DNA from 3 places in the Streptomyces sp. NPDC045026 genome. Region 3 is predicted to be linked to each of the others. Evidence: riboswitches for the same ligand, from Rfam matches in the RefSeq annotation. Region 3 holds a riboswitch; each other region holds the start of a gene.
What was found. Region 3 has a riboswitch for cyclic di-AMP ahead of AC07EJ_RS36405 (M23 family metallopeptidase). Riboswitches for the same ligand answer to the same signal wherever they lie in the genome.
Positions count from the first base shown of each region.

Region 1: another riboswitch for cyclic di-AMP. It lies ahead of AC07EJ_RS31435 (LysM peptidoglycan-binding domain-containing M23 family metallopeptidase); the one in region 3 lies ahead of AC07EJ_RS36405 (M23 family metallopeptidase).
Region 2: another riboswitch for cyclic di-AMP. It lies ahead of AC07EJ_RS15150 (transglycosylase family protein); the one in region 3 lies ahead of AC07EJ_RS36405 (M23 family metallopeptidase).

Region 1 covers NZ_JBWKIS010000019.1:69,249-72,515, forward strand. The annotation lists gene AC07EJ_RS31430 (tyrosine-protein phosphatase) at 1-592, opposite strand, end outside; cyclic di-AMP (ydaO/yuaA leader) riboswitch at 1,001-1,181, shown strand; gene AC07EJ_RS31435 (LysM peptidoglycan-binding domain-containing M23 family metallopeptidase) at 1,186-2,013, shown strand; gene AC07EJ_RS31440 (SGNH/GDSL hydrolase family protein) at 2,215-3,006, shown strand; gene AC07EJ_RS31445 (TetR/AcrR family transcriptional regulator) at 3,115-3,267, opposite strand, start outside.
Region 2 covers NZ_JBWKIS010000005.1:448,256-451,522, reverse strand. The annotation lists gene eno (phosphopyruvate hydratase) at 1-1,007, opposite strand, end outside; gene AC07EJ_RS15150 (transglycosylase family protein) at 1,367-2,056, opposite strand; cyclic di-AMP (ydaO/yuaA leader) riboswitch at 2,061-2,232, opposite strand; gene AC07EJ_RS15145 (transglycosylase family protein) at 2,402-3,267, opposite strand, start outside.
Region 3 covers NZ_JBWKIS010000026.1:76,072-79,338, forward strand. The annotation lists gene AC07EJ_RS36400 (M16 family metallopeptidase) at 1-1,177, shown strand, start outside; cyclic di-AMP (ydaO/yuaA leader) riboswitch at 1,374-1,530, shown strand; gene AC07EJ_RS36405 (M23 family metallopeptidase) at 1,543-2,331, shown strand; gene AC07EJ_RS36410 (GntR family transcriptional regulator) at 2,599-3,267, shown strand, end outside.

The DNA of each region.
Region 1 (3,267 bases), on a different contig from region 3:
CCTTGTAGCGGCGGTGCGTGGCGTTTGACTCCAGGTAGTCCGCCTCGATGGCGTCGCGCTCCACACCCACGGCCAGGAGCGTGACCGCTATCGAGAGGCCCGCGCGGTCCTTGCCGGCCGCGCAGTGCATGAGTGCGGGCACGCTGTCCTCGGCGATGGCGTGCAGGACCTGGCTGTGCTCGGCGGTGCGCTCCGTGATGATCGCCCGGTACGACTCGATCATGCGGTTCGCGGCCTGGCCTTCGGACAGGGCGGCGCGCAGCTCGTCGAGGTGGCCGTCGCGCACCATCTGCCAGAACTCGGCGCCGTCCGCCGGGTCGGTCAGCGGCAGATTCACGTTCCGCACGCCGGGCAGCGTGACGTCGGGCCCTTCGAGGCGCTGGTCGGCGGCGTTACGGAAGTCGAAGATCGTGTGCAGCCCGAGCGAGGAGAGGAACGCGGCGTCCTCGTCCGTGGCGTGCGCGAGGTGACCACTGCGGAACAGCACGCCCTGCTTCACCCGACGGCCGTCCACGGTCGGGAGACCACCCACATCGCGGAAGTTGCGCACTCCGGCCAACTCGGGCTCGGTGGACGGGACCTGCTGCGTCACGGGGGCTCCTCCCGGTCGGCCGCGGCGCTGCTCGCCTGCGGGCGCCTTCGACGATACGACATGGCTGCCAGGGGCAACCATGTGAGAGGGCGGCTGGCGATTGCGCGTCGAATGTCCTGAATGGGGGGTATGTGGGCATACGCGAGTTACGGGGTAACTGTTCCTGAAATCGGGGCAGATGGTGGGCGTTGCGTGAGCAGGGTCATAGCGGTGACCGTGCGTGGCGGCCGGGCCGGGAGAATTTCCCGCAGGTATCGCAGTTGCAAAGATCGTGAATAGACGGAGTGTGACGGATTTTTCCGGAAAGGGTCATTTAAGGATCAAGAACCGGAATGCCCAAGGGGATTCGCGCCTTGTCCCCGCGCTCCCCGCTCGCTTACGTTCGGCGCAATCCGGACGGACCGCCTCATCCTGCCGCCGCCCGGAATCCGCACTTCGATCCGTGCTCGGCAGGAGCGGGGGACCCAGGTAGATCGCCGTTTCCGGGACACCGGGCACGGCTCGGGGTGAAGCCGCGCCCGAAAGGCGCGCGGCCGGGCAGCTCCAGCCCGAACCCGACAGCTCACCTCGCAGGCGACGGAGAGGAATCCCCCATGCCCGCGAAGGGTAAGCACCGCCGTCCCAAGTCCCAGCGCTTCGCGCGCTCGATCGCCGTGGCCGGAGTGGGCGGCGTCGCGCTCGCGCTGCCGCTGATGGGTGCCACCGGTGCCCACGCCGCGACCCCCGCTGCCGCCCACTCGGTCGCACAGGCCGCCGCCGCTCCTGCCGCGGCCAAGACCTATGCCGTGAAGGACGGGGACACCCTTTCGAAGATCGCCGACGCTCAGCACGTCAGCGGCGGCTGGAAGAAGCTCTACTCCGACAACCGCTCGGTCATCGGCGGCGACCCGTCCTCGATCCGTCCGGGCCTGAAGCTGACGATCGGCCAGCAGGCCGCGGCACCCGCCGCGAAGTCCCCGGCCACCGCCACGCAGGCCGCCGCGCCCAAGACCGCGGCGGCGACCACCACCGGTGCCGGCTACACGCTGCCCGTCCAGGGCGCCTCCATCGGCACGGCGTACAAGACCGCAGGCGCCATGTGGTCCAGCGGCTACCACACCGGTGTCGACTTCGTGGTCCCGACGGGCACCTCGATCAAGGCCATCGCCGCGGGCACCGTCGTGTCGGCCGGCCTTGACGGCGCGTACGGCAACGAGGTCGTCATTCAGCACGCCGACGGCAAGTTCTCGCAGTACGCCCACATGTCGTCCCTCTCCGTCTCGTCCGGACAGGCCGTGACCGAGGGTCAGCAGATCGGCCTCTCCGGCGCGACCGGCAACGTCACGGGACCGCACCTGCACTTCGAGATCCGCACCACCGCGAGCTACGGCTCGGACGTGGACCCGGCCGCGTACCTCCGTGGGCACGGGGTCTCGCTCTGACCTCCATGGCATGACATGAAGGGGCGGGTCCGGTTCCGGGGCCGCCCCTTTGTCGTGTTCCTGCGTCGTGCCCATGCGCCGTATCCCCGACCCCCGTCGTATTCCTGAAATCGCGAAACTGACCGGGTGGGCTATATCACCACCCGTCAACCCCTTCTTACGGTCGCGTAGGTCACATCGCAGGGTGAAAGATGTGTGGTCGTGGCAAACGAATCGAGATCACTCAGCGGCGGCACGATTCGGTCCTACGCGGCGGTGGGGGACAGCTTCACCGAAGGCGTCGGGGACCCCGGTCCCGACGGGGCCTTCGTGGGCTGGGCCGACCGTCTCGCCGTCCTCCTGGACGACCGGACCCCCGAGCACTCCTTCCGGTACGCGAACCTCGCCGTGCGCGGCAAGCTCCTCGACCAGATCGTGGAGGACCAGCTCCCGCGCGCCGTCGAACTCGCCCCGGACCTGGTGACCTTCGCCGCCGGCGGCAACGACATCATCCGTCCCGGCACCGACCCCGACGACGTGGCGGAGCGCTTCGAGAAGGCCGTGGCCAAGCTGACCTCCGCCGTCGGCACGGTCATGGTGACCACCGGCTTCGACACCCGGGACGTGCCGGTCCTCAAGCATCTGCGCGGCAAGATCGCGACGTACAACGGGCATGTGCGCGCGGTCGCCGACCGCTACGGCTGCCCGGTGCTCGACCTGTGGTCCCTCAAGACCGTCCAGGACCGCCGTGCCTGGGACGACGATCGGCTCCACCTCTCGCCCGAGGGGCACACGCGGGTGGCGCTGCGGGCCGGGCAGGCGCTCGGCGTCGAGGTGCCGGCGGACCCGGACCAGCCGTGGCCGGTGCAGCCGCCGCGCGGCACGCTGGAAGTGCGGCGCGACGACATCCACTGGGCGCGGGAATTCCTGGTGCCGTGGATCGGCCGACGGCTGCGCGGCGAGTCGTCCGGGGATCACGTGGCGGCGAAGCGGCCGGATCTGCTGCCGCTCTGACGGGAGCCGGGCGTGTGATGGGGGAGCTTGCCCTTGGGGGGCGGCTCCCCCGCGTCATTTCTGCGCGGTCACCCCGGGCTCCCGTCGGAGCCCGACGTCGCGGTGCCGTCAGCCCGACGTCGCCGCCGTAGCCGTCAGGTCCGACCGCTCGAGCCCCAACTCCCGGGCCAGCGCGTCGTCGACCCACTCCTGCATGCGGGCCCGCGAGACCGTCCCCGTATAGGCGGTCATCTGCACCGCGAGACCGTCGAGGAGCGCCGT
Region 2 (3,267 bases), on a different contig from region 3:
ACGAGCAGGGCGTTGGCGGAGCCCTCCTCGATGCCGCGGGCGAGGCGCTCGGGGTTGGTGACGAAGAGGTCGTCGCCGACGATCTGGACTTTGTCGCCCAGCTTCTCGGTGATGACGTTCCAGCCGGCCCAGTCGTCCTCGTACAGCGGGTCCTCGATGGAGACCAGCGGGTACGCGGAGACGAGCTCCTCGTAGTACTCGGTCATCTCGGCGGCCGAGCGGGACTTGCCCTCGAACTCGTACTTGCCGTCCTTGTAGAACTCGGACGCGGCGACGTCGAGCGCGAGCGCGATCTGCTCGCCGGGGACGTAACCGGCCTGCTTGATGGCCTCGACGATGAGGTCGAGGGCCTCGCGGTTCGAGCCGAGGTTCGGGGCGAAGCCGCCCTCGTCGCCCAGGCCGGTGGACAGGCCCTTGGTCTTCAGCACCTTCTTGAGGGTGTGGTAGACCTCGGCGCCCCAGCGGAGGGCCTCGGAGAAGGACTCCGCGCCGATCGGCGCGATCATGAACTCCTGGATGTCGACGTTGGAGTCGGCGTGCGACCCACCGTTGAGGATGTTCATCATCGGGACGGGCAGCAGGTGCGCGTTCGGGCCCCCCAGATACCTGAAGAGCGGCAGGTCGCTGGCCTCGGAGGCGGCGTGCGCGACGGCGAGGGAGACGCCGAGGATGGCGTTGGCGCCGAGCGAGCCCTTGTTGTCGGTGGCGTCCAGGTCGAACATCGCCTGGTCGATCAGGCGCTGCTCGGTGGCGTCGTAGCCGACGAGCTCCGGGCCGATCTGCTCGATGACAGCGAGGACGGCCTTCTCGACACCCTTGCCCTGGTAGCGGTTCGGGTCACCGTCGCGGAGTTCGATGGCCTCGAACGCGCCGGTGGACGCACCGGACGGGACAGCGGCACGACCGGTGCTGCCGTCGTCGAGGCCGACCTCGACCTCGACCGTGGGGTTGCCTCGGGAGTCCAGGATTTCCCGGGCTACGACGACGTCGATGGACGGCACGAGCATCTCCTTCTGGGATGTGACGCAACTACGCCGGGCCGCTTGGTCCGGCAACACACGAGCCTATCCGGCTCCGGGCCATCAGCCGGACGACAGACCGGCCCGTGGACAAAACCGAGAGCGAATTGTTTCCGAACGGAACAAAAAGCCCCGGCCGACAACGGACGAAAAACCAGGACCCCTCACACACCAAAGCCCCGCCCCGGGCGCGACGGGGGAATGCGCACCCGGGGCGGGGAGTCCTTGGGGACCTTGCGTGGTACCGGCCATCCGCCGAAAGCCGGTACCCGAGCGGCCTGAGGGCTGCGGCTCTCCTCTATTACTCGCTACGACTCGCTCGAGGCGGAGCCGCCGGCCCGTGTCGCCTACTTGAGGTGGAGCTGCTGGCCCGGGTAGATCAGGTCGGCGTCCTCGACGATGTCCTTGTTCAGCTTGAAGAGCTTCGCCCAGCCGCCCTTGACGTGGTGCGTCTCGGCGATGGTGCTGAGGGTGTCGTGAGCCTTCACCTTGTACTCGCCGTCACCCTTCTTGACCTTCTTTCCGGCCGGGGTCTCGACGGTCTTCTTCGACTCCTGCTTCGGAGCGGCGGGCGTCGTGCGCTCCTGGCTGCGGGTGGTCGGCTGCTCGGCCTTGCGCTCCTGCGGCTGCGGGGCGGCCGGCGCGGGGGCGGCGGAGCCGGTCGAGGCGGCGGAGAGGCCCACGCCACAGCTCGGCCAGGCACCCTTGCCCTGGCTGGCCAGGACCTTCTCGGCGACGGCTATCTGCTGCGCCTTGGAGGCCTTGTCGGCAGTGGAGGCGTACGCGGTGCCGCCGTACGCGGCCCACGTGGACGAGGAGAACTGGAGGCCGCCGTAGTAGCCGTTCCCGGTGTTGATCGACCAGTTGCCGCCGGCCTCGCACTGCGCGACCGCGTCCCACTCGGAGGCGGTGGCGGCGGAGGCACCGGTGGCACCCATCAGCGGGACGGCGACAGCGGCACCGGTGACACCGGCGAGCGTGGCGACACGGACGGCCTTGGACGGGCGGCGGTGCTTGCCCTTGCTGGAAAACAGCATCGAGAGATCCCCTCACCGACGCCTACGAGGTGAGCTGTCGGGTTCGGGCCGGATGAGTGCCCGGTCGCACGTCTTGCGTGCGACTTAACCCCAAGCCGGTCGTCCGGCCGTCTCTCAACGGCCGGGACCGGCACTTACCTTGGGTCCCCCGCTCCTGCCTACGGCGCTTACGCGACGACTGTTCCCGTACGGACATTGGCAGGATTCGGCGTGACATCCGACGGGGCCCGCTGTGGCGAGCGGTGATGACCGTAAGCAGCGGATCGCCCTAATTTCAAAGACGATCAGGGCCTTTGAGACCCATCTCTCACTCTCACCAAAGCGGACATTCAGCCCGAACTGCCGCTACTTTTCGCCCGATTCGAGCCCAAGATCCAGACTCTGACCAGGAAGGATGAGGTCCGGGTCGGCACCCACCGCCTCCTTGTTCCCGGCGTACAGAGCGGCCCATCCGCCGTCCACGTCATGGGTGTCGGCGATGTCCCAGAGGTTGTCACCGGCGCGCACCGTATAGGTATCTTCGTCCGGATTTGCGGCCTTACGACCGTTTTCGTCACCGCGCGAGGCGTGGCGGCCCGCGCCGTCGTCGGCGCGCGAGGAGCCGGCGGTGTCGTCCTTAGCGGCGCCGCCGCGGTGCCGGCCGGCGGCGGGCGGCGTGGCGGAGTCCGAGCCGCCCGAGGCCTCCGGGGAGGACTCGTCGGGGGTCGAAGTCGAGCCGTCCTGGCCGGACTTGTCAGCTTCAGCGACATCCGTGGCGTTACCTGCGGTATCGCCCGACTTGTCGTGATTCTTCTCTCGGGAGTCGTCCTTCGCGTCCGAGGACGCGGAGTCCGACGGCTCGTCGCTCGCGTCGCCCTTCGCCGCGTCGTCGCTCCCGGAGTCACCGGCCGACGCCGACGGGGTCGGCAGGGCCGCACCGGGGTCGACCTCGGCCGCGGCGTCGTCCGCCGTGAGCCCCGAGGTGACCGAGCAGACCGGCCACGCCCGCGGGCCCTGGTCGTCGAGGACCTTCTCGGCGACGGCTATCTGCTGCGAGCGGCTGGCCTGGTCGGCGCGCGGCGCGAAGTCGAGGCCGCCGTAGTTCTCCCAGGTCTCCTGAGAGAACTGGAGCCCGCCGTAATAGCCGTTGCCCGGATCGGCGCTCCAGGAGCCGCCGCTCTCACACTCGGCGAGCTTGTCCCACGTGGCCGTCGACGCGGCGCTCGCGCTGG
Region 3 (3,267 bases):
CATCATGGCGAGGGCCTTCTCCGAAGGCACCGACAAGCTCGCCGCCGAGGAGTTCGCCGCCGAGCTGGAGCGCTGCGGCGCGACGTTCGACGCGCACGCCGACCACCCCGGAGTACGGGTCTCCCTCGAGGTCCCCGTCTCCCGCCTGCCGAAGGCGCTCGGCCTGCTCGCCGACGCCCTCAGGGCGCCCGCGTTCGCGGACAGCGAGATCGAACGGCTCGTGCGCAACCGCCTCGACGAGATCCCGCACGAGACGGCGAACCCGGGCCGCCGCGCCGCCAAGGAGCTCTCGAAGCAGCTCTTCCCGGCGACCGCGCGCATGTCCCGCCCGCGCCAGGGCACCGAGGAGACCGTCGCGGCCATCGACACGACGGCCGTACGCGCCTTCTACGACCGGCACGTGCGTCCCGCCACTGCCACCGGGGTCGTCGTGGGCGACCTCGCGGGCGTCGACCTCGACGCCCTCCTGGCGGACACGCTGGGCGCCTGGACGGGGAACACGGCGCAGCCGCGCCCCGTGCCGCCCGTGACGGCCGACGACACCGGCAGGGTCGTCATCGTCGACCGGCCGGGCGCGGTGCAGACGCAGATCCTGATCGGCCGCGTCGGCGCGGACAGGCACGACCGGGTGTGGCCGGCGCAAGTGCTCGGCACGTACTGCCTGGGCGGCACCCTCACCTCCCGCCTGGACCGCGTCCTGCGCGAGGAGAAGGGATACACCTACGGCGTGCGGGCGTTCGGCCAGGTGCTGCGCTCGGCGCCGGACGGCACGGGCGTCGCGATGCTCGCCATCAGCGGCTCCGTGGACACCCCGAACACGGGTCCGGCGCTCGACGACCTCTGGAAGGTGCTGCGCACGCTCGCCGCCGAGGGCCTCACCGACGCCGAACGGGACGTGGCCGTACAGAACTTGGTGGGCGTCGCCCCGCTCAAGTTCGAGACCGCCGCGGCCGTCGCGGGGACGCTCGCCGACCAGATCGAGCAGCACCTGCCGGACGACTTCCAGGCGGAGTTGTACCGCAGGCTCGCCGCGACGGGCACCGTGGAGGCCACCGCGGCCGTCGTGAGCGCCTTCCCGACGGACCGTCTGGTGACGGTGCTCGTCGGTGACGCCGCGCAGATCGAGGAGCCCGTCAGGGCGCTCGGCATCGGCGAGGTGACCGTCGTCACGGGCTGACCGTGACCGGTGCGCAACGAGGGGCCCCGGTGGGCGAGATGACCGCCGGGGCCCCTGTATGTCCGAATTGGACCAGTGGTTGCCTGTCTGCCCTGTGGCATGCGCTACAAAAGCCCGGTTCCGTTTGTTGATTGAAAGATGCCCCGCTTAGCGTCGGTCCGGCTGTCCGCCAGATGTACGCCGCGCCCGCGGCACCGGACAGTCATCGCCGAGTCCCCCAAGGCGCGAGCCGGGGGAGCCGGGGACCCACCGTCCCTGGGGTGAATCGGACGCCCTTCCCTGAAGGGGGTCTGTAGGAGACCTTCCTGCTCCGAACCCGTCAGCTAACCCGGTAGGCGAGAAGGAAGGAAAGGATCAGCCACCCCATGGCGTTCACCCGTGCCACCGGGAAGCACCGTCGTCCGAGCCGTCTCACGCGCACCACCGTGCAGGTCGCCGGCGTCGCCGCGCTCACCACGACCGGTGTCATCGGAGGCCTCGCCGCCCCCGCCCTCGCCGCCGACGACGCGGCTCTGGAGCAGACCGGCCTGACCAAGGCCATCTCCATCGGTGACTCCCTCGCGGAGCAGATCGACGCGCAGGCCGCTGCCCAGCAGCAGGCCGCCGACGAGGCCGCCGCGAAGGAGAAGGCCGAGGCCGAGGCCAAGAAGAAGGCCGAGGAGGAGCGGCGCAAGGCCGTCGCCAAGGCCAAGGCCGAGCGCGAGGCCAAGGAGCGCGCCGCCCGTGCGGCCGAACGCAAGCGCCTGAACGCCTTCGTCATGCCGGTCACCGGCTCGTACGTGTCGACCGCGTACAAGGCCAGCAGTGGCCTGTGGTCCTCCGGCAGCCACACCGGCATCGACTTTCATGCCGCCAGCGGTACCTCGGTCCACGCCGTCGGCGCGGGCACGGTCGTGGAGGCCGGCTGGGGCGGCGCCTACGGCAACAACATCGTCATCAAGATGAACGACGGCACGTACACCCAGTACGGCCACCTGTCGTCCATCGGCGTCTCCGTCGGGCAGACGGTCACCCCGGGGCAGCAGATAGGCCTCTCCGGAGCGACCGGCAACGTCACGGGCCCGCACCTCCACTTCGAGGCGCGCACCAGCCCCGAGTACGGCTCGGACATCGACCCCGTCGCGTACCTGCGCGCGCACGGCGTGAACGTCTGACCTTCGCCCCGTACCTCGCGAATACGCACCGAAAGCCCCGGCTCAGTGAGCCGGGGCTTTCGTCGTTCCCGGCCTGTCGCGGGATCGTTCCGAGCCCGCTCGTTCCCGGTGGCGCTGTCCAAAAAATATCCATGGATTGCGGCCTGCCATCGGAAATTCACGTCCCCTGGAATAGAGTCGCTGAACAAGCAAGCTGAACAGACGTCAATCGTGCTGTACGAGCGACTATCGACCGCGTTTCGCGGGGATTAAGGCGGAGGTCGGGTCATGCGTATTCCGGCGCACTCGGTATGCACGGCGATCCGCGACGACATCGTCTCCGGTGTCTACGAGCGCGGTGGCAGACTCACCGAGGAGGTGCTCGCCCGCCGCTACGGCGTCTCGCGCGTCCCCGTGCGCGAGGCGCTGCGCACCCTGGAGGCCGAGGGCTTCGTCGTCACCCGCAGGCACGCGGGCGCGTGCGTCGCCGAACCCTCCACGCAGGAGGCGGCGGACCAGCTGGAGATCCGGATGCTCCTCGAACCGCTCGCCGCGGCGCGTGCCGCGCAGCGCCGCACCGAGGCGCACCTGAAGGTCCTGCGGGGCCTGGTCAGGCTGGGTCAGGAGCGTTCGCGGCAAGGCCGGAACGAGGATCTGCGTTCGCTGGGCGGCTGGTTCCACGAGACGCTGGCACAGGCGTCCGGCAGCCCGGGGCTGACCACGATGCTCACCCAGCTCCGCCACAAGATCGCGTGGATGTACACCGTCGAGCAGCCCGCGCAGCCGGCGGACTCCTGGGCCGAACACGGAGCGATCGTCGATGCCGTGGCGCGCGGTGACGCGGAGCGCGCGCGGGCGCTCACGGCGCAGCACACGGAGCGCGCCGCGGCCGCTCACCGGTTGCGCGCCCCCCGCCCGGGTGGCCGTGTGAGGACTTCGCAACATCCCGTCAACACA